One region of the Azospira sp. MPR-E4 genome, then DNA from elsewhere that is predicted to be linked to it. Evidence: predicted binding sites of a transcription regulator. Region 1 holds the regulator's gene; the other holds the start of a gene.

Evidence for each region. Region 1 encodes FliA, which starts transcription of late flagellar genes. Its sites were predicted from a motif close to CTAAAGTTNNNNNNNNNNNNGCCGNTA; they were not measured.
Region 2: the regulator FliA is predicted to act here: its motif matches at 6,835-6,861, upstream of AC1RTA_RS00630 (DUF5610 domain-containing protein).

The regions. Positions count from the first base shown of each region.
Region 1 is NZ_JBXAST010000020.1:22,450-33,905, reverse strand. Features, by position in the region: gene flgE (flagellar hook protein FlgE) at 1-44, opposite strand, end outside; gene AC1RTA_RS08255 (flagellar hook assembly protein FlgD) at 59-739, opposite strand; gene flgC (flagellar basal body rod protein FlgC) at 763-1,167, opposite strand; gene flgB (flagellar basal body rod protein FlgB) at 1,181-1,594, opposite strand; gene flgA (flagellar basal body P-ring formation chaperone FlgA) at 1,593-2,492, shown strand; gene flgM (flagellar biosynthesis anti-sigma factor FlgM) at 2,614-2,940, shown strand; gene AC1RTA_RS08230 (flagella synthesis protein FlgN) at 2,966-3,445, shown strand; gene motD (flagellar motor protein MotD) at 3,503-4,300, opposite strand; gene AC1RTA_RS08220 (flagellar motor protein) at 4,305-5,045, opposite strand; gene AC1RTA_RS08215 (RNA polymerase sigma factor FliA) at 5,038-5,778, opposite strand; gene AC1RTA_RS08210 (MinD/ParA family ATP-binding protein) at 5,791-6,681, opposite strand; gene flhF (flagellar biosynthesis GTPase FlhF) at 6,674-8,053, opposite strand; gene flhA (flagellar biosynthesis protein FlhA) at 8,050-10,131, opposite strand; gene flhB (flagellar biosynthesis protein FlhB) at 10,124-11,263, opposite strand; gene AC1RTA_RS08190 (chemotaxis protein CheA) at 11,442-11,456, opposite strand, start outside.
Region 2 is NZ_JBXAST010000001.1:124,352-135,807, forward strand. Features, by position in the region: gene AC1RTA_RS00610 (LysR family transcriptional regulator) at 1-592, shown strand, start outside; gene alr (alanine racemase) at 715-1,806, shown strand; gene AC1RTA_RS00620 (PAS domain S-box protein) at 2,046-4,670, shown strand; gene radA (DNA repair protein RadA) at 4,704-6,077, shown strand; gene AC1RTA_RS00630 (DUF5610 domain-containing protein) at 6,180-6,785, opposite strand; gene AC1RTA_RS00635 (ABC transporter permease) at 6,954-9,455, shown strand; gene AC1RTA_RS00640 (hypothetical protein) at 9,657-10,037, shown strand; gene AC1RTA_RS00645 (hypothetical protein) at 10,203-10,400, shown strand; gene AC1RTA_RS00650 (YodC family protein) at 10,471-10,665, shown strand; gene AC1RTA_RS00655 (hypothetical protein) at 10,757-11,248, shown strand.

The sequences.
Region 1 (11,456 bases):
TTTGCCGAGGAATTGAGGCCGCTCAAGCCTTGCTGGAATGCCATATCTTTCTCCTGCCTTACAGAATTTGCCGTACATCGTCATAGTTGATCAGGGTGCCGGTGCCCACATCAAGCTGGTAACCCGACTTCCCTCGTACTACAGCAGAAACCATGCCAAGTTGCAGGGGGCGACTGGTCACCGCCGTACCGCCCTTAGTAGCCTCTACCGTCACGGTATAGGTTCCGTCCTTCAACACCGTGTCAGTATCATCCTTGCCATCCCAGGCATAGAGATGGCTGCCAGCCTTAGCGGCACCGAGATCCACGGTATTTACCACCTTGCCGTCGGCATCCTTGATGGTCAGGGTTACCTTATCCGCATCGCCGTCCAGCTCAAAACCGCCTACCGCCTGGCTCTTCACTAGGCCAAGATTGCCGCCCGGGATGAGGACGTTTTTGCCGAGCATTGCCGCCGCCTGCATGGACTGGGAAGCGTTGTAGGTGCTCATCATGCTGGATAGGGTGGAATTGAGTTTTTCGATGCCGCTAACGGTATTGATCTGCGCCAGCTGGCTGGTCATTTCGGCGCTCTGCATGGGATTCAGTGGATCCTGGTTACGTAACTGGGTCACCAGCATGGTCATGAATTGGTTCTGAATCTCGTCAGCAGAGCTCTTACTGGAAGATTTGTCGGTGGTCTTGCCTGTGGACACACCATTAAGACCGGAATAGGGATTGTTTTCGACGGTGGTAGCCATGTTCATTTACTCCTGCAGTCGGGTTACTGGCCCATGGCCAGCGTGCGCATCAGCAATGTCCTGGCCGTGTTCATCACGTCAGCATTGCTCTGATAGGAACGGGAGGCAGAAATCATATTGACCATCTCCTCCACCACATCCACGTTAGGCATCGAGACGTAGCCGTCGGCATTTGCTGCCGGATTTTTGGGATCAAACACCATACGAGGCGGCGCAGCGCTCTCTACTACCTCTTTGACCCGCACCCCCTGGGCTGCCTCACTGCCGACTGGAGTGGTTTCGAAGACCACCTGCTTGGCCCGATAGGGACGGCCGTCGGCGCTGGTGATGCTATCGGCGTTGGCCATATTCGAGGCCACGGCATTGAGACGGACGGATTGGGCGGTGAGAGCGCTGCCCGCCACGTGGAACATATTGAAAATACTCATGGCTTAGATTTCCTTATTGGCCGCCCTGGCCCTGGATAGCCGACAGCATGGTCTTAAACTGGCCGCCGATGAACTGAACGCTGGCCTCGTACTGCATGGCGTTTTCCGCGAATTTGGCCCGCTCAATGTCCATGTCCACCGTATTGCCGTCAGCGCTAGGTTGGAAGGAACTGCGGTAAAGCAGGGGCGCAGGGCCAGAATTGCCGGCACCAGCGATGTGCCGGGTGGAGGTGCGAGCCAAGCCCAGGTCACCGGTCTGCTTGCCCGCCAAGGCATTGTCCAGGGCGGCGGAGAAATCGATGTCCCGAGCCTTGTAGTTAGGCGTGTCCGAGTTGGCGATATTCGCGGCTAGCACCTGCTGCCGATAGGCCCGCAAGCCCAGTGCTTGGCGATGAAAATTGATGGTCTGATCAAGCTTGCTCACCATGGCTACACCTTTACATTTGTCTTGCAACAAGCAATGCATACTTCGTGCCAGAAATTCACTCAGTGACCGAGTGGGAAGTCTCAGTGTGAGCAAAAAAGGAGCTGGCCCCAACGGCAAATCTTGCCGCGTCCGGCAGGAACAGATACCGGTTTCCTACCGCCTGGGGCAAAATAGGCCCATGACTACCCTTGCCCGACTCCTGATCCGCCTGCGCTTGCTAGGTCGCAAGTCCGCCTTTCTGTTGCTTGTCTTCCTTTCATCTTGGGTATGGGCCCAGAGCAGCGGAGACGTTGTCATCAATGCTGTAGACCAGTTCCTCCGCACCCAGACCAAAGGCCTACCCGGCCGGGTCCAGTTCAGTATCAGCCCCCTGGATAGTCGGACCCAACTCACCCCCTGCCCCGCTGTCGAAGCTTTTCTCCCGCCCGGGTCTAGACTGTGGGGGAAAGTCACCGTGGGGGTTCGTTGCCTAGGGGACGCCGGCTGGATTATCTATGTCCCCGCCCAAGTCAGTGTTCAGGCCAACTACATCATCAGCGCCCGCCCCCTAAGTCCGGGACAACCCCTTTCGCTCAACGATGTATCCACTCAAAGCGGGGATTTAGCCAGTCTGCCGGCCGGAGTTGTCACTGACGCCCAGCAAGCCATTGGCAAAACCATCCGCAACGCCATCGGAGCAGGACAGCCGCTACGAGCGGAAATGCTTATGGCGCCCCTAGTAATCCAGCAAGGGCAGACAGTAAAAATTCTCTCCCGAGGCCCTGGATTCTCAGCAAGTAGCGAAGGTCGAGCCATGAACAATGCTGCAGACGGCCAGATTGCCCAGGCCCGCACAGCCAACGGCCAGAGCGTTAGCGGTATTGCCAGGCCAGGCGGCATCATCGAAATCGGTTACTGAGCCCGCACCCAACCCCGGAGGTAACTAAGACTTTCATGCTCGCTTCCGCTAGAATGGAGAAGGGTGTAGGTGCTGCAAAGCCACATTCCGGCCTCAAGTTTTGCCGCCTCGTGTCGTAGTAGTGTTTGAGAAATACTTATTGAAAGGGTTCGCCGTGAAAATTGACGCCTCTCTCGCCCCGGCCGGCAGCCCCGGATTAGAGACAGCAAAGCGCGCCAGCCGGCCCCAGTCCCCCGTCACTGAAGGTGGCGGGGAGGTTCAGTTGAGCCTATCGGGACGCCTACACTCCAGCTTGGAAGCAGACGGAGCAGGCCAAGTGGATTCCAACCGGGTAGCCGCCATTAAGCAGGCCATCGCGGAAGGACGGTTCTCCATCAATGCCGGAGCCATCGCTGACCGACTCATAAGTTCGGCACAGGAGTTGCTTGCAAAGCAGGCCAAGACCTGACTTGCCCCGCAGGGGCTTAACGCCTATGCCTGATGTTATTCACTCCCTACCTGATCATTTGGCCGCTGAGGCCGAGCTAATGGAGTCATTCGTCGCCCTACTGCAGAAGGAACAGGAAGCCATAAAGGGCGGTGATACCCAAGTGATGGAATACATCACTGCGGAAAAAATGACCTTGGTCGCCGCCCTCAACCGTCAGAGCGATAATCGCAACCAGTTCCTCTCTACCTGCGGCCTACAGCATGACCGAACTGGGATAGAAGCGTGGCTAGCGGAAAATCCAAAAGCGGCACATATCGCCGACCTGTGGGGCCAGCTGAAAAAGCTCGTGGCGGAGGCCAAGGAACTGAACCTTTTGAACGGCAAACTCATCTCCATGCGCATGCAGCACAATCAACAGTTGCTCAACGCCTTGGTGACCACCTCCAGGTCTCATAACAGCCTCTACGGCCCTGATGGGCAGCCTACTCAGCTCTCCGGCCGGCGCATCATTGACGCCGCCTGAGTTTGCCCTATGCGCCCCCAGAATTCCTTCCACTCTCCTGTAGAGAGCATCCTGCTTTTAATTGGTAACCGCAGCAGTTCCTGGCGCGGTAGGCGTTGGCTTTTCCGGCAGCATGGAATCAATCAGGATGCTGACCCGCCGGTTCCGGGCCCGCCCTTCCACCGTCTCATTCATCTCGACCGGCCGGGTTTCGCCGTAACCGATGGCTGTCAGATGGGTAGGAGCGACTCCGGCATCGACAAACAACCGCAGCACCGTGGTGGCCCGCACCGCTGACAACTCCCAGTTCGACGGAAATTGGGCGGTTCGGATGGGGATGTTGTCGGTATGCCCTTCGATGGTGATGGGGAAATCCGTCGGCGCCAGTACCTCACCGACCGCCCGCATGGCCCGGATGGAGGTCTGTTCCAGCTGGGCCTGACCTGGGGCGAAGAGAATGCTGTCGTTGATTTCGATAGTGACGCCACGGGCCGTTTCCAGCACCCTGACCTTGCCCTGCTGCACCAGGGGCGCCAGGACGGCAAAAATGTCCTTGGCCACATTGCGCATCTTGTCCCGTTGCTGCTGTTTGGCCTCGACGACCTTGGGATCCTCCTTCACCACGATCTGCTTGACCACACTGTCCGGCGTCCGCTTGGGCACGACCGTGATGGCGCCCCCATCGACGATGGAGGGATTCTTGAAGGCAGTGATCAGGGAATCCGATAGCACCCGGTACTTACCCTCGTTCACCGACGAGATGGCGTACATCACCACGAAGAAGGCAAACAGCAGGGTAATGAAGTCGGCGTAGGAAACGAGCCAGCGCTCCAGATTTTCGTGCTCGTCCGCGTGCTTTTTATTGCGGCGTCCCATGGGATCAGCTCACGTAACCCTGGAGGCGGCTCTCGATTATGCGCGGGTTGTCGCCGTTGGCGATGCCGACCAGGCCATCCACCAGCATTTCCCGCAGGGTCACCAGGCGGGCAATATGAGCCTTCAGTTTGGTGGACATGGGAATCAGCACCAGGTTGGCCATGCCGACGCCGTAAATGGTGGCCACGAAGGCGACGGCGATACCGGCCCCCAATTTGGAGGGATCGGACAGGTTCTCCATCACGTGGATCAGACCCATCACCGCGCCGATAATGCCGATGGTGGGAGAGAAGCCGCCGGCGGATTCCCAGAACTTGGCACCGGCCTTCAGCTCCTCTTCATAGGTGCCGATTTCCACCTCCAGCACCTCCCGCAGACGTTCCGGCTCCGCACCGTCCACCAGCAGTTGCAGCCCTTTCTGGATAAACGGATCGCGCAACTGGGCGATGAACCCCTCCAGGGCCAGCAGGCCCTCGCGCCGGGAGACATGACTCCAGTCGGAAATGCTGTTGATCATCCAGGCGTGATTGACCGCCGGCGGCACCCACACCCACTTGAGCATCTTGAAAGCCCGGACCACGGTGGATACGGGACTTTGCAGCAGGACGGCACCGAAGGTCCCCCCCAGCACGATCATGGCAGCGGTGGGCTGCAGCAGGGAGCCGAGGTGCCCCCCTTCGAGAATCTGACCCCCGATGATGGCGCCAAGCCCCAGGAGCAAACCGATAATGCTTATGCTATCCATGGCGTTTTTTCTTCTTTCCTGAAGTCTCACCCAGAACCTTGGCCCGCAAGCGGGCGATGGCCTGACTATGCAGCTGACAGACGCGGGACTCGGTCACCCCCATGACTTCGCCGATTTCCCGCAGATTGAGGTCCTGCTCATAGTAGAGGGCCATCATCAATTTTTCCCGTTCCGGCAGCTCGCCGATGGAAGCCACCAGGGTCTGCCGCAGGCTCTGCTCCTCGAGCAGGCGCAGGGGATCGGCATCGTGATCCGTCAGGTGGCGCTCCAGGAAGCCTTCCTCGCCCTCTTCGGTGAAGTCTTCGAAGTAGAGCAGTTGATGGCCCCGGGCTTCGCCCAGCATTTTCTGGTAATCGGCCAGGGACATGTCCATGGCTTCGGCCAACTCCTTTTCCGTCGGCACGCGACCGTGCTCCTGTTCGAGTTGGGTGATGGCTTGTTCGATGCGGCGCAGGTCCCGGCGCAATCCCCGGGGCAGCCAGTCGTTTTCCCGCAGGCCATCCAGCATGGCCCCCCGGATGCGCTGCGCCGCGTAGGTCTCGAACTGGGCGCCGTGCCCGGTCTCGAACCGGTTCATGGCATCCAGCAGACCGATCATCCCGTTCTGCACCAAATCCTCCACCTGCACACTGGACGGCAGGCGTGCCATCAGGTGGTAAGCGATGCGCTTGACGAGAGGAGCGAAGCGCTGGACGAGCTGTTCCTTGTCGAGCTGACCAGCGGCGTTATACATATGTCGGTTGGGCTATCCGGCGTGGATAGGGCTCGGCGTAATGCGTTGGCTCAAGTGTAGCAGCTGTTGCACGAATTGTTCGAGTCCGCCCCCTTCCCTACCCGACTGAGGCCAGTGCAGCATGTCGGCCGCCAGGCCGCGCAGGCTGCGGGCTGCCGGACTGTCCGGGAACGCCGTAACCACAGGCTGGGCGAGTCGGGACGACTGGCGCAGGGCATCGTCCAGGGGGATGCAGCCGCTGTAGTCCAGGCTGACGTGCAGGCGCTGGCTGGCAACCTGGGCGATGTTGTCGAAAATCGCTTCCGCATCGGCGGCGGCCTTGACCTTGTTCACCAGGATGCGGAAGTCGCGCCGGGCGTAGCCGGTGCTCATTTTCTTGATCAGGGCATAGGCCTCGGTGATGGCGGAGCCGGTGGCAGAGAGCACGATCACCGTTTCCTGGGCTGCCAGGCCAAGGGGCGAGAAACCCAGGGGATGATCCACCGCCGTATCCACCAGGATGACGTCGGCCGGATGCTCCATCTCCGCCAGGCCTTCCACCAGGGCCTGCTTCTGTGCCAGGGAAAAACGGGAAAGCTTCTTCACGGCCCGGGCCGCCGGCAGCAGGCGCACACCGGCTCCAGCGGCGAGCAGCACCTCTTCCAGGGGCTTTTCCCGATTCACCACGTGCACCAGGTCATAACGGGCCGGCACGCCGAACAGGGCGGCCTGGTTATCGGCGCCGGTATTCTCGTCCAGGATCAGGACTTCCTTGCCCTGGCGCGCCAGGGCGGCCGCCAGATTGGCTACGGCAACGCTTTTGCCGACGCCTTCGCAGCCGGCGGCAAAACTCACCACCCGCAGTTGCTCGCGCCCGAACAGGCGGCGCAAGCCGGCCGCCTGGTCACCCCGGAATTCAGCCACGACGGCCTCCATAGGTGCCGGTCAGGCCCGCATTGGCCATCATCAGGGCCGGCTCGACGCCGGCATAGCGATGGGGAGAGGTTTCCGGCAAGTCCTTGAAGGCCCGGTGCAGCAGATAGGCCCGGTTAGGCAGGTGCAGATCTTCCGGCACGCGCTGGCCGTTGGAGACGTAGTGCAGCTTGAGGCCGTGGCGCATGATGGCATCCAGGGGCGTCGCCAGGCTGGCAGCTTCGTCCACCTTGGTCAGGATGCAGCCGGCCAGGTCTTCGCCCTGGTAGGCGGAAATCACATCATCCAAAGTATCGCCGCGGCTGGTGGCCGACAGGCAGAGCAGGCGGCGCACGTCGCCGTTGGCGCCCATCAGCATGGAGATCTGCTCGGCCACCAGGCGGTCCTTCTGGCTCATGCCCATGGTGTCGATCAGCACCATGTGCTTGTGGGACAGTTCTTCCAGGGTATTGCGCAGATCGCCCACGTCCCGCACCAGATGCACGGAAACGCCGAGGATGCGGCCATAGATACGCAACTGCTCGTGAGCGCCGATCCGGTAGCCGTCGGTGGTGACCAGAGCCAGCTTGTCGGCACCGTGGCGCACCACGCAACGGGCGGCCAGCTTGGCGGTGGTGGTGGTCTTGCCGACCCCGGTGGGACCCACCAGGGCGTACACGCCGCCCCGGTCGATGATGTCATTGTCGTTGCCGATGGTCAGCAGGGAACGGTCGGCGGCACCCTTGATCCAGGCCTGGGCCTGGGATGCATCCAGTTCGGCAGGTAGCTCGGCCAGCAGTTCGCGGGAAAACTGGGGGGAGAAGCCGGCATCCAGCATCTGGCGCAGCATGTCCGTCTTCACCGGCTCCATGCGGGCGGTCTCGCCCCAGGCGAAACCGGCCATGTGCTGCTCGACGATTTTGCGCAGGGCGCGGATCTCTTCCATCATGACCGCAGCCGGGATTTCCTCTTCCTCGCGCACCGCGCGGGTAGCGCCGGAGCGGGCGGCCATCTCGGGACGGGGCGCCGGACGCTGAGCCGGGCGGGCGACGGCCGGGATGGGGCCACTGGCGGGGTTTGCAGCGGCACCACGCTGGGAAGGCTGCATTTCTGCGGCTCGGGGAGCAGGGGCAGGCCGGGCCGGCGCCGCAGCTGGTGCAGGGCGGGAGGCGCTGGAGAGGCTGACCTTGTAGTCCTCCACCGCCACCTCGTCCCGGGAGGGGCCGGGCACGATCATGGCCATGTCGCGGGAAGCGACCGCCATTATTTCCACGCCGCCGGGAACGCCCCGGTTGGAGAGGATGATGGCGTCGGGACCCAAGGTCTCTTTGACCTTACGCAGGGCTTCCCGGGCATTTACGGCGATGAATTTTTTGACGTTCATGATCTACCCCCGATGAGCGAGGTGACTTTGATGATTTTGGATTCGGGAACTTCACTGTGGGCGATCACCTTGAGCTGGCTCACGGTGCGCCGCAGGAAGCGGGAAAGAAGGGTACGGATGCTGGCCGGCACCAGCAGCACCGCGGGCAGGCCCAGTTCTTCCTGACGCTGGGCGGCGGCGGCGGTCTCGCGCATCAGGGTATCGGCCAGGCCGGGCTCCAGGCTGCCTTCGCCGGAACCGGCAACAGCCTGGACCAGGATGCGTTCCAGTTGAGGGTCCAGGGACATGACCTGCATGTCGGCGGTGCCGGGATAGAGCTGCTGGATGATGCTGCGCCCCAGGGCGACGCGCACGGTGGAGGTCAGGGCCTCCGGATCGGCATTGCGGGGCGCGTGGTCGGCCAGGGTTTCGATGATGGTGCGCATGTCGCGGATATGCACGCCTTCTTCCAGCAGGTTCTGCAGCACCTTCTGCAGCGTTCCCAGGGGAATGACCTTGGGCACCAGATCCTCGGCCAGCTTGGGCATTTCCTTGGCCAGATGGTCCAGCAGCTGCTGGGTTTCCTGGCGCCCCAGGAGTTCGGCGGCATGGGACAGGATCAGGTGGTTGAGGTGGGTGGCGACCACGGTGGAGGCATCCACCACGGTGTAGCCGTAGGACTGGGCCTGTTCCCGCAGGCTGGCGTCGATCCAGACAGCCGGCAGGCCGAAGGCCGGATCCTTGGTCGGGGTTCCGGACACGGTACCGGCCACCCGGCCGGGATTGATGGCCAGGAACTGGCCGGGGAAGGCTTCGCCACCGCCGACCTCGACCCCCTTCAGCTGGATGCGATAGGCGTTGGGGCGCAGTTCCAGGTTGTCCCGGATGTGCACCGGCGGCACCAGGAAGCCCACTTCCTGGGCAAATTTCTTGCGGATGCCACGGATGCGCCGCAGCAGTTCCCCATCCTGGGACTTGTCCACCACCGGGATCAGACGGTAGCCCACTTCCAGGCCCAGCACGTCCAGCGGCGCCACGTCGTTCCAGCTGGCTTCCATGTTCTCGGGCGCCGGCGGCGCCTGCACCGGCACCGGTGCAGTCTTGACCAGCTCAGCCCGCTTGGAAAGCAGGTAACCCAAGCCACCCAACATGGCGGCAAGGAGGATGAAAACAAAGTTGGGCATACCCGGAATCAGGCCCATGATTCCGAGAATGGCGGCGGTAATCCACATCACCCGGGGATTGGCGAACATCTGGCCAAGGAACTGGCTGCTGATGTCCTGGTCATCCCCCACCCGGGTCACCACCATACCGGCAGCGATGGAAATGATCAGCGCCGGAATCTGGGCCACCAGGCCGTCGCCGATGGTCAGCAGGGTGTAGTTCTTGGCCGCCACCCCCACGTCCATGTTGTGCTGCAGGACGCCGACGATGAGGCCGCCGATGACGTTGATCAGCATGATGATGATGCCGGCCATGGCATCGCCGCGCACGAACTTGGAAGCACCGTCCATGGAACCGTAGAAATCGGCTTCGCTGGCCACCTCAGCCCGGCGACGGCGCGCCTCGTCCTCGGCGATGAGGCCGGCGTTGAGGTCGGCGTCGATGGCCATCTGCTTGCCGGGCATGGCGTCCAGGGTGAAGCGGGCTGCCACTTCGGCTACCCGGCCAGCACCCTTGGTGATGACCATGAAGTTGATGATCACCAGGATCAGGAAAACGACGATACCCACCGCCGTATTGCCGCCCACCAGGAAGTGGCCGAAGGCTTCAATCACCTTGCCGGCGGCGTCCGGCCCCGTATGCCCCTGCAGCAGCACCACCCGGGTCGAGGCCACGTTCAGGGACAGACGTAGCAGGGTGGTCACCAGCAGGATGGTGGGGAAGACGGAGAAGTCCAGAGGCTTGAGCGTGTAGATCGCCACCAGCAGGACGATGATGGAAAGGGCGATGTTGAAGGTGAAGAAGAGGTCCAGGGCAAAGGCCGGCAGGGGCAGGACCATCATCGCCAGGATCATCAGGATCAAGACGGGTGCCGCCAGCTGGCGCGGATTGAGGCGCCCGAACAGGCCTTGCAGGGACATGGCGTTACTAGCCATTGGCAGCCTCCACCATCATGTCCTGGGGAATGGGCAGATCCCGGGGCGGCACCGGATAGCTGCCGCCGACTTCCCGATAACGGTTCAATTGATAGACGTAGGCCAGCACTTCGGCGACCGCGTTGTACAGGGCACCGGGAATCTCATCCTCAAGCTCGGCGAAGCGGTACAGCGTACGAGCCAGGGGCGGAGCCTCCAGCAGGGGCACGCCATGCTCGGCACCGATTTCCCGGATGCGCAAGGCCACGGCATCCACGCCCTTGGCCACCACCTTGGGCGCCCGCATGCCTGCGGTGTAAGCCAAAGCAACAGCAAAGTGGGTCGGGTTGGTGACGATGACATCGGCCTTGGGCACCGCGCTCATCATGCGACGCTGGGCAGCCTCACGCTGCAGGCGGCGGATGCGTCCCTTGACCTCGGGACTACCTTCCATTTCCTTGTGTTCCTGCTTGACCTCTTCCTTGGTCATCTTCAGCTTGTCGTAGTACTGCCACAGCTGGAAGGGCACGTCGGCGGCAACGATGAGGAACATGGCCGCCACAATCAGGAGAAAACTCCAGGAAATCATGTCGCCGGCCATAGCCAGACCGGCATCCAGGGGCAGGGAGAGCAACTGGAAGAGCTGGTCCTGCTCACGCCAGATAACCCATACCGCCACGCCGCCGATGAGACCGGCCTTGGCCACGGCCTTGACCATCTCGACCAGCCCGTTCCACGAGAAAACGCGCTTGATGCCGTTCAGCGGATTGAGGCGGGTCAGGTCAGGGGTAAAAGCTTTGGGGGCGAAATTCCAGGCATTCAGGAGAAAGGGGGATGCCAGCGCTGCCAGCACCAATGCCAGGATCAGGGGCCAAAAAGCAACCACGGCATCCCAGGACAAGGCCGAAAAACGGGTCAGGGCATATTCGGGATCATCCACGGCCCGCCGGTCCCACACCAGCCCCTTGCGGAACACCAGGGAAAGACGCTGCACGAACCAGCCGCCGAGGAACCATACCGTGCCGGCGGAAACGATCAGGACGAGAAAAGAGCCCAGTTCCCGGGAATGGGGAACCTGACCCTGCTCCCGGGCCTGCTCTATGCGCCTGCCTGTTGGCGCTTCTGTTTTCTCGAGATCGCTATCTTCCGCCATGACCGGCATCCATATGGATTACGGCCATTATAGGAAAAAATCAAAAAAATTAAAGAGGTAAGCGATTTATTTTGTGAACAGTCTCAAAATTTTGCCGCTCCTCGGCAACTTTTGCCGCCCTGTAAACGACACCGGGGAGGCCAAGGCTCCCCGGTAGTACGTTGACTGCTAAGGGTTTTCAGGCGAATTCCAG
Region 2 (11,456 bases), on a different contig from region 1:
CATGCTGCCCCGGGTGCTGGGGGAGTTCAATGCCCTCTATCCCAACGTACGGGCCCGGCTGGTGGTGGGCAATTCGGAAACCATCGAGAACCGGGTGGCCGAGCATTCCCTGGATCTGGGCATCACCGAGGCCATCGAGCACCTGCCCCAGCTGCAGGCCGAAACCTGTTGCGACGACGAGTTGCAGGTGATCTGCTCCCCCAGCCATCCCCTGGCCCGGGAGTCGGCCATCACCCCGGCCATGCTGCGGGACCACGCCTTCATCGCCCGGGAACCGGGTTCGGGCACCCGGGAGGTGACCGACAACTACTTCCGCCAGGCCGGGGTGGACCCGGCCAGCCTCAAGGTGCTGATGGAACTGGGCAGCCCCGAGGCCCTCAAGGGCGTGGTCAGCACCGGCCTGGGCGTGGCCATCGTCTCCCGGGCCAGTTTCCACAAGGAACTGCAGCTGCAGCATCTGGTGGCCATTCCCCTCTCGCCCCGGCTGACCCGGCCCCTGTCCCTGGTGACGCCGAAGGAGAAGTTCCGCTCCAAGCTGGTCACTTCCTTCGTCGATTTCGCCCGCCGCAAGCTGCAGGAATACGCCGCCTGAGGCGGTGCCGGCGGGGGGGGCGCCTGGCGGCGTCTTTTCCCTCCGGCGCCGCCTTGGCGTAATATGGCCGCCTGCGCCCGCCCGCGGCGCGCCATCTTCTTCATCCATCACCGTTCCCGCCCATGCCCCGTCCCATCCGCGCCACCATCGATCTGGGGGCGCTCAAGCACAATCTCGCCGTGGCCCGCCAACATGCCGACCAGGGTGTTGCCGGTCCCGCCCGCCTGTTCGCCGTGATCAAGGCCAATGCCTACGGCCACGGCATGCTGCCGGTGGCCCAGGCCCTGGCCGGTCTCACCGACGGCTTTGCCCTGCTGGACCTGAGCGAGGCGGCGAAATTGCGGGAAGCCGGCATCCGGGAACCGATCCTGCTGCTGGAAGGCTTCTTCCAGCCGGAAGACCTGGAGGCGGTGGCGGAACTGGGCATCATTCCCGCGGTGCACCGCCTGGAACAGCTGGAAGCCATCGAGGCCGCCGGCCTGCCGGTGAAGCTGCCGGTGTTCATCAAATTCAATACCGGCATGCACCGCCTCGGCTTCACCGCGCAGACCTGGCCGGCTGCCCAGGCCTTTCTCGCCCGCAGCCGGGCCATCGGCCCGGTGACCTACATGACCCACTTCGCCGAGGCCGACGGGGCCCGGGGCGTGGATTGGCAGCTGGAGCGCTTCCGCGCCTGGACCGCCGGCTGGCAGGGCGAGGTGTCCCTGGCCAATTCGGCGGCCCTGCTGCGGCACAAGGAGGCGGTGCAGGGCTGGGCCCGCCCCGGCATCCTGCTCTACGGCGGCAGTCCCTTTGCCGAGGTCAGCGCCGAGGAGCTGGGCCTGAAGCCTGTGATGACCCTGGAAAGCGAAATCCTGGCGGTGCAGGACGTGGCCCCCGGGGAGCGGGTGGGCTACGGCGGCATCTTCGAGGCGACCCGGCCCAGCCGCATCGGCATCGTCGCCTGCGGCTATGCCGACGGCTACCCGCGCCATGCGCCGCCCGGCACGCCGATCCTGGTGGATGGCCGGCCCACGGTGACGGCGGGACGGGTTTCCATGGACATGCTGTTCTGCGATCTCACCGATCTGCCCCAGGCCGGTGTCGGCTCCCCCGTTACCCTGTGGGGCAAGGGCATGCCGGCGGACGTGGTGGCCGCCGCCGCCGGTACCATCAGCTACGAGCTTTTCTGCGCCCTGGCGCCCCGGGTGCCGGTGCGCTGGATCGGCAACTAGGTCAGGCAAGCGCCGGCGGCTTTTTTGCCCCGGTGCGACCTGTGTCACGCTCATTTTTCCGCTCCCAGCCTAGAATTTGGGGTTGATCCGGGCCCTTTTTTCCGGCCCGCCCCTGGGGAGCCGTCTTGCGCCATTCGCCGTCCAGCCGTCCGCTCTTGCCGCTATGCCGGCATCTTTCCGCCTGCCTGACGTTTCTGCTCCTCATCCTGCCGGCCGCGCCGGCCCAGGCCCTGGAGAATGTGACGCTGCAACTGCGCTGGCGCCACCAGTTCCAGTTCGCCGGCTACTACGCCGCCCAGATGCAGGGCTACTACCGGGAGGCGGGCCTGGCGGTGGATATCCGGGAAGCGGAGCCGGGCCAGGATGCGGTGCAGGCGGTGCTGGAGGGCAAGGCCCAGTACGGCGTCGGCACCAGCGACCTGCTGGTGCATTACCACCGGGGGGCGCCGGTGCTGGTGCTGGCGGTGATCTTCCAGCATTCGCCCCTGGCCATCGCCGCCCGCCGGGCCGCCGGCATCCGCAACATCCACGACCTCAACGGCAAGAAGGTGATGATCGAGCCGGGGGCCAACGAACTGCTCGGCTACCTGGGCCGGGAGCGGGTGGATACGGATAGCCTGGCCCTGGAGCCCCACAGCCAGACCGTGCAGGACCTGCTGGACGGCCGGGTGGACGCCCTTTCCATCTACCGCACCGACGAACTCTACGAACTGCGCAAGCAGGGCGAGCGGGTGGTGGTGTTCACGCCCGAATCGAGCGGCCTGGATTTCTACGGCGACAACCTGTTCTCCACCCAGGCCGAACTGCGCCAGCATCCGGAGCGGCTCAAGGCCTTCCGCGCCGCCAGCCTCAAGGGCTGGAGCTATGCCATGGCCCATCCCCAGGAGGTCATCGACTACATCCTCAAGCACTACGGCCGGCGCCACAGCCGGGACCACCTGGCCTTCGAGGCTGAGCAGATGGTGCCCCTGGTGCAGGCCCAGCTGGTGGAGCCGGGCTATTTCCACGTTGGCCGCTGGCGCCACATGGCCGACACCTACGCCGACCTGGGATTGCTGCCCCGGGACCTGTCCCTGGATGACCTGCTCTACGCGGGCGAGGGTGGCAACGCTGGCAGCGGTAGCCAGTCCAGCCTGTGGTTCGCCGCCGGCATGGGGGCCCTGGTCGCCGTCGCCCTGGTGGTGGTGCTGGTGCGCCGCTACATGCGCCGCCTGCGCCGCAGCGCCAGGAACTGCCTGGGACTGATGGAGGAGGCGCCTTTCCCGGTGGCGGTGACCCGTCCCGAAGCCGACGGCGAACTGCTCTACATCAACCGCTGTGCCGAGGAGTACTACGGCGTCTCCCGTCACGACGTCGTCGGCCGGCCGGCCCAGGGCTTCTGGCGCAACCCGGAACAGCGCCAGCAGATGGTGGACGAGCTGCACCGCCGCGGCGGCCGCTGGCTGGGCTTCGAGGTGCAGCTGCAGGGCCTGGAGGGCAAGCCGGTGTGGGTGCTGATGTCGGCTGCCTGCATCGACTTCGAGGGACGGGAGGCCATCGTCCTCTCCTTCCACGACATCACCCAGCGCAAGCGCACCGAGATGGCCCTGGGCCTGAGCGAGCAGCGTTTCCGCACCCTGGCCGAATCGGCCTACGACGTCATCTGGACCATGGACCTCAACGGCCGCTTCACCTACATCAGCCCGTCGGTGGAACGGCTGCGGGGCTACACCCCGGAGGAGGTGCTGCAACAGTCCATGGCCGAGGCCCTGACCCCGGATTCCATGGCCCAGGCGGCGGAGGGCTTCGCCTACCTGCTGCGCACCGGCCAGGTGCTGAAGCACCACTGGGAGCTGGAACAGCCCTGCAAGGACGGCTCCACCGTATGGACCGACGCCATCGTCAATGTGCTGCGGGACGACGAGGGGCACCTCACCGGCCTGCTCGGCATCACCCGGGACATCACCGCCGAGCGCAAACTGCGCCAGGAACTGCAGTCCCGCAGCGTGGCCGTGGATGCGGCGGCGGAGGGAGTCATCATCACCGATGCCAACGGCGTGGTGGAATACGCCAACCCGGCCTTCTGCGACATGACCGGCTACAGCCTGGAGGAGGTCCTGGGCCAGCGCACTTCCCGCTTCAAGAGCGGGGTGCACGATGCGGATTTCTACCGCCAGCTGTGGGGCACCATCACCTCCGGCAACCCCTGGCGAGGCGAGGTGGTGAACCGGCGCAAGGACGGCATGCTCTACCACGAACTGCTCACCATCGCCCCGGTGAAGAACGAGCAGGGCGCCGTGGTGCGCTACGTCGCCATCAAGCACGACATTTCCGAACGCAAGCGCATCGAGCAGCGCCTGGAACACCTGGCCCACTTCGACCTGCTCACCGACCTGCCCAACCGCACCCTGTTCTTCGACCGCCTGCAGCAGGCCTTCTTCCGCGCCCAGCGCTACCAGGAAGGCCTGGCGGTGCTGGTGCTGGACCTGGACGGCTTCAAGGCGGTGAACGACAGCCAGGGTCACCAGGCCGGCGACCTGCTGCTGGCGGCCTTCGCCTACCGCCTGAAACAGACCCTGCGCCAGTCCGACACGGCGGCGCGCATGGGCGGCGACGAATTCACCGTGCTGCTGCACGGGGTGCGCCAGGACGAGGATGCGGTGACCGCCGCCAACAAGGTGCTGGAGGCCCTGGTGCAGCCCTTCGACATCCTGGGCCAGCGCTGCCAGGTCAGCGCCAGCATCGGCGTGGCCCTGTTCCACCAGGCCTACGCCAGCCCCGACATGCTGGTGCAGGCCGCCGACGGCGCCATGTACGAGGCCAAGCGGGCCGGCAAGAACCGCTGGGTGCTGGCCCGGCCGCCCCAGCCGGCCCCGGAATCCTGATCGCCGCCGCCCTGGTGTATCCTCCCGCCCATCATGGCGAAGACGAAAAGCATCTATACCTGCACCGAATGCGGTGCCCAGTCCCCCAAATGGCAGGGCCAGTGTTCCGCCTGCAATGCCTGGAACACCCTGGTGGAAACCGTGGCCGAGGCCGGCGGCAAGGGCGGCGGCCACCGTTTCGAATCCCTGGCCCCCGGCACGCCCAAGCTGCAGGCCCTCTCCGAGATCGAGACCCGGGAGGCGGCGCGCCTGCCCACGGGCCTGTCCGAATTTGACCGGGCCCTGGGCGGCGGCCTGGTGGCCGGCGGCGTGGTGCTCATCGGCGGCGACCCGGGTATCGGCAAGAGCACCCTGCTGCTGCAGGCCCTGGCCGCCCTGGCGCCCCAGCACAAGGTGCTCTACGTCAGCGGCGAAGAGTCGGGGCAGCAGGTGGCCCTGCGGGCCCGGCGCCTGCAGCTGGACGTGGAGCGCCTGCCCCTGCTGGCGGAAATCAACCTGGAACGCATCCTCGGCGTGGTGCAGACGGAAAAGCCCCAGGTGGCGGTGATCGACTCCATCCAGACCCTGTGGTCCGACCAGCTCACCTCGGCTCCCGGCTCCGTGGCCCAGGTGCGCGAATGCGCCGCCCAGCTGACCCGGCTGGCCAAGCAGACCGGCGTCACCGTGATCCTGGTGGGCCACGTGACCAAGGAAGGGGCCCTGGCCGGGCCCCGGGTGCTGGAACACATCGTGGATACGGTGCTGTACTTCGAAGGCGACACCCATTCCTCCTTCCGCCTCATCCGGGCGGTGAAGAACCGCTACGGCGCGGTCAATGAACTGGGCGTCTTCGGCATGACCGACAAGGGTCTCAAGGGCGTCTCCAACCCTTCGGCCCTGTTCCTTTCCCAGCACGGCCAGGAGGTGGCCGGCTCCTGCGTCCTGGTGACCCAGGAAGGCACCCGGCCCCTGCTGGTGGAAATCCAGGCCCTGGTGGATACCACCATGGGCGGCAGCCCGCGGCGCCTTTCCGTCGGTCTGGAGCAGAACCGGCTGGCCATGCTGCTGGCGGTGCTGCACCGCCACGCCGGCATCGGCTGCTTCGACCAGGACGTCTTCGTCAATGCGGTGGGCGGGGTCAAGATCAGCGAACCGGCGGCGGATCTGCCGGTGCTGCTGGCCATCATTTCCTCCCTGAAGAACCGGCCCCTGCCGGAAAAGCTGGTGGTCTTCGGCGAAGTGGGCCTGGCCGGCGAGATCCGCCCGGCGCCCCGGGGCCAGGAACGGCTCAAGGAAGCGGCCAAGCTGGGCTTCACCCGGGCCCTGGTGCCCGAGGCCAACAAGCCGCGCCAGCCCATTCCCGGGCTGGAAGTGGTGGCGGTGAGCCGCATCGAACAGGCGGTGGAGCGGCTGCGGGACTGGGAGTAGAGCGGGCCCAGGGTGCTGCGGTACGGCGCCCGCTGACGCTACAAAGAAAACGGCGGCCAGGGGCCGCCGTTTTGCGTGGGGAGGGCGGCGTGGCCGCCGGGTTCAGGCTGTGGCGCTGGGCGTGGTTGCCGTCGCTGCCGGGGCTTCTTCCTTCGGCTTGCGCAACTGGGCGAGGAAGTCGTCCATGCCCTTCTGCACCAGCTGGTAGGTCTTGTTGATGCCGGCTTCCACCTCGCCGTTGAGAACGTTGAGGCCCTTGAGGATGTCCTTGGCTTCGTTGAAACCCTTCTCAAAGCCGCTGCGGATCACGTCCACGAAGTCGGATGCCACCTGTTCCGGATCGTCGTCGGGCCGCTTGGCGGCATAGGCGGCGTAAAGACCGGTGGTGAAGGAGAGGATGCGGGCGGCGGTGGCCTCCGGGGAGTTGTCCTGGCTGGCGGCCTTCTGCAGCGCGTCGGGGCCCTCGGAAATGCCCAGCACCTCGTTGATGCGGTCGATGGCGGTGCGGAAGAGCAGGGCCTGGGAGTCGTTGCCGGCCTGGATCGAAACCTGCAGGGCGGATTCCAGAATGCCGACCTTGAACTGCTTGGTGGCCGTATCGACCTTCAACGCCCGATGCTCTTCCTGGGGATAAACACGGGAATTGCCGCTGTTGGCGCTGGCAGTCTGCTGGCTGGGCCCCTGGGGGGCGGCGATGTCGTTGGGCATGATAGTCTCCGAAATATATTGGCGGTCGCATTTCTCGCTCTATCTGCCATAACGTCATTTTTTTCAATGACTTGAACGTTTCTTTACCTTTTTTTGTAGATTCAAGCCTGGCGCGGCTCTCCGTGGGGTTGTCCGGTGCCGTTGCGGCTCGTTTCGCCGGAGTTGTCCATGTTTTCACTCGCATTCCGCCTCCTGCGCCGGGATTTCTCGGCCGGTGAATTGCGCCTGCTGGCCCTGGCCCTGGTGGTGGCGGTGGCCAGCATCAGTTCCGTCGGATTTTTCACCGACCGGGTGCGCCAGGCCCTGGAGCGGGAGTCCCGCCAGTTGCTGGGGGCGGACCTGCTGCTGACCTCCGACCATCCCCTGGCCCCGGAATTTGCCGCCGAGGCGGCGCGGCGGGGCCTGCAGATGGCCCAGACCCAGGTTTTCCCGAGCATGGTGACGGGGGAGGAGGGGGCCCAGCTGGCAGATATCAAGGCCGTCTCCAGCGCCTATCCCCTGCGGGGCAAGCTGCGCCTGGCTCCTGGCCTGGGGGCGCCCGACAGCGAGATCCAGGGCGGGCCCCAGGCCGGCACGGTATGGCTGGACGAGCGCCTGGCCACCCAGTTCGGCAGCGGGCCGGGGCAGAGCCTCAACCTGGGCCAGGCCCGCTTCACCGTGGCCGGGGTGCTGACCCTGGAGCCGGACCGGGGCGTCAATTTCTTCAGCGTCGCCCCCCGGCTGATGATGAACCTGGCCGACCTGCCCGCCACCCGGCTGATCCAGCCCGGCAGCCGGGTCGCCTACCGCCTGCTGCTGGCCGGCCCGGACCGGGCGGTGGCCGACTACCGCCGCTGGGCCGAGCCCCGCCTGACCCGGGGCGAGCGGGTGGAGGACGCCAGCAATGCCCGCCCGGAAATCCGCACCGCGGTGGACCGGGCCCAGCAGTTTCTCGGCCTTTCCGCCCTGCTGGCCGTGGTGCTGGCCGCCGCCGGGGTGGCCCTGGCCATCCGCCGCTACCTGCAGCGCCATCTCGATCCCTGCGCCGTCATGCGCTGCCTGGGGGCGCCCCAGGGCCAGGTGCTGGGGCTCTACCTGGGCCAGTTCCTCATTCTCGGCCTGGCCGCTTCGGCAGTGGGGCTGGCCATCGGCTTCGGCGCCCATTTCGTGCTCCACGCCTGGCTGGCCAACCTGCTGGCCGCGCCCCTGCCGGCACCCAGCCTGTGGCCCGCCCTGCAGGGGCTGGTGGCCGGGCTGGTGCTGCTCTTCGGCTTCGCCCTGCCGCCCCTCCTGCAACTGCGCCAGGTGCCCACCCTGCGGGTGCTGCGGCGGGAACTGGGGGAGCCGGACGCCTCCATCCTCGCCACCTACGGCATTGGCCTGGCGGCCCTGGCCGGCCTGCTTTTCTGGGCCGCAGGCGAGCCCAAGCTGGGGGCCTACGCCGCCGGCGGCTTCACCGCCGCCCTGGGCCTCACCGCCCTGATCGCCCGTCTGGCCCTGGCCCTGCTCAAGCCCCTGCGCCGGGTCGGGCCGGCGGTGGGCTTCGGCTGGCGCTACGGCCTGGCCGGTTTGGAGCGGCGTTCCCTGTCCAGCGTGGCCCAGATCGTCGCCCTGTCCCTGGGCCTGATGGCCCTGCTGCTGCTCACCGTCACCCGGGGCGACCTGATGCAGGCCTGGCGCCAGGCCTCGCCGCCGGACGCGCCCAACCGCTTCGTCATCAACATCCAGCCCGAGCAGCGCCAGGAAGTGGGGGAGGCCCTGGGGCGCATGGGCATCCGCGCCGAACTCCTGCCCATGGTGCGGGGCCGCCTCACCGGCATCGACGGCCGCCCCGTGACCCCGGCGGACTATGAAGACGACCGGGCCAAACGCCTGGTGGAGCGGGAATTCAACCTCTCCTGGGCCGCCGACCTGCCTCCCGGCAACAGCATCACCCAGGGCCGCTGGTTCGCCCCCGGCGAACAGGGGAAGGATGGCAAAGGCAGCGCCTCGGTGGAAAAGGGCCTGGCCGAAACCCTGGGCGTGAAAGTGGGGGACGAGCTGACCTTTACCGTGGCCGGCGAGCCGGTGCATCTCACCGTCACCAGCCTGCGCAAGCTCAACTGGGATTCCATGCGGGTCAATTTCTTCGTCCTCGCCCCGCCCGGTGTGCTGGAACCGTACCCGGCCAGCTACATCACCAGCTTCCACCTGCCCGACGACGCCGCCAACCGGGTGGGTGAACTGGTCAAACGCTTCCCCAACCTGACGGTGGTGGATGTGGCGGCCATCGTGCGCCAGCTGCAATCGGTGCTGGATCAGGTATCCCGGGCCGTGCAGTTCGTCTTCCTGTTCACCCTGGCCGCCGGGATCATCGTCCTCTACGGCGCCCTGGCCGCCTCCCACGACGAGCGGCGCTACGAACTCTCGGTGCTGCGCGCCCTGGGCGCCGGCCGCCAGCAACTGCGGGGCGCCCTCCTGGCCGAATTCGCCGCCGTCGGCGCTCTGTCGGGCCTGATCGCCGCCGCCGGCAGCCACGGCGTCGGCTGGCTCCTGGCCGCCAAGGTCTTCAATCTGGAGTACCAGTTCGCACCGTGGGTCTTCCCGGCAGCCATCGTCGGCGCGGCCCTGGCGGTGACCCTGGCCGGCTGGCTGGCCGCCTCCCGCCTGCTGCGGGTGCCACCGATGGAGGCGCTAAGGGCTGGGGGGTGAGGCGGTTTGGGGAGTAGGTTGGGTATGACGTATGATTGTTTGTCAGGAATGTCCGGTTTGTAGGCGGGGAGAATTATGCAAATAAGTAATAAGGAAGTGGAATGCCGCATGGTTGCTGGCTTGTGGTTTGTCCGGTATTCCAGCTTATTGGACGCGTCCCCGTTTTATTGGACGTTTTCGTCTACTACTAGTTAGGTCCCTGTGAACACTTTGCTCGTTTCAAGCGTTGCACCATACGCACCTGGCGATGAATCCGCCGCCGTCACTCTTCGCAGCGACTCAGCAGAGATCGTTGCATTTTGCTGGCCTTGTGATCTTCATGTTGGAGATCAAATCGACAATCATCTGTCCGCCCTAGATGGCGTTGTACGTGCCGCGTATCTTTCTGACTGGCCGGAAGACGAAAAGATCGAGAAGTCGAAACAGAAGCTGGAGAAAGTTGGGCCATATGCGTATCAAGGAACTGGGCGCGTCCTCGATCGGGATGCCGGTTTAATCGAGGTTCTTGGCTTTCGCATTGAGATTGGCGAAATCCCTTGTGAAGGCCCCGTGGAGTTCAAATTCTTACGTCTCGATGTCTGAAACCGGGGCCTAACCCATCGGTCGAGAGGGACCGCCGAGAAGCGGCGCTTCTCGGTTCCCTTCGCGGCTTCGCCGCTTCGGCGGCCCCTCACCTCGAATGTTAGGCCACCACGCCCCAGTGAATTTTATAGCCCAACCCAAAGGAGATTAATTTTGGCAACTACCATGTATTTCGAAGAAACCATACTCGATCAAGGCGGCGAAACTTCGCTAGACATTGAGTTCGGGCGTTCTTCTTTCTATCCCGAAGACAGCATTTACCTAACAGTAGATGGCAAGAGCGTAATCATGGATCGCGTGACTGCAAAGCGTTTTGTAGATGCTGTTATTTCGGTCGGTCACTATCACGGATTTGTGGACTGAGCAGCTCGAAACAAGTCTGCGATTCCGCGTCTGGCACACAACCTATCTGTATCACTACAAAAGGGGGGATATGAATTTTCAAGTAGGTGAAGTGGTTCAATTGAACAGTGGGGGGCCTGCAATGACGGTTTCCTTTATCGGAGAAAAGGAATTTCCTCACGGGCAGAAGGTGCCGGTTGTGCAATGCACATGGTTCGAAGGAAAGAAGCTCAATAAAGAAACGTTTGCGCCAGAAATACTGCGCAAAGTTGAAAAATCGGCCTAACACTTGCGGTCAAGGCCGCTCCCTTCGGCCGCTGGACGCTGCGCGATAAAGCGCCGCACAGCGCCCCTTACCTACAACGTTAGGCGTCTCGATGAAAGACACTGACATGCATCCCTATGATGGGGTTGATCACCGCTACAACAGTTCCGATGCTGATAGAGAAAAGGCGACCCGCATCATCAAGAACGTCTTGGGCTTTAATCCAGAGCCTAATGGGCTCGACTACTCACTGAATTTCTATAGCGGGGGCATTGGCGTCGATGACAGGCTTGCTATCCGCTGCAAGTTCACTCCATCTGATTGGTCATTGGTTATTGGCAAGCTGAATTTGAAGCCGCCGAAGGAAGTGCTTTCAAATCCAGAGTGGGGTGAAGACTTCGCGTGGCTTGTGAGTGATGATGAAACACCGAGCGATATAAATGGTGACAGTTGCAACTTTGTTAACGCCAAGAAAAAGGCGTTTCAAGACACCATATCGTTAGAGCACACGCTTCTCTTCACTGATGAAAGCAACGTAAATACTTGGTGTGTCGTCTGGGTCGTTAACGGCAATCTTAACTACCTCAGCTTCGATCAAGGATAGAAGAGCATGCCGTATACGCCTAACAATTCCGTCGAGAGGTACCGCCTGCAAGCTGCGCTTGCAGGTTCCCTTCGCGGCGTTGCCGCTACGGCGGCCCCTCATGTCAAACGTTAGGCGGAAGCAATGTCTAGCCCAATCGAAGCGCAAACCGACATACTTTCCGAAATATCTGCGTTCCTGTACGCAAGCGCACCCGGAGACTTCGAGG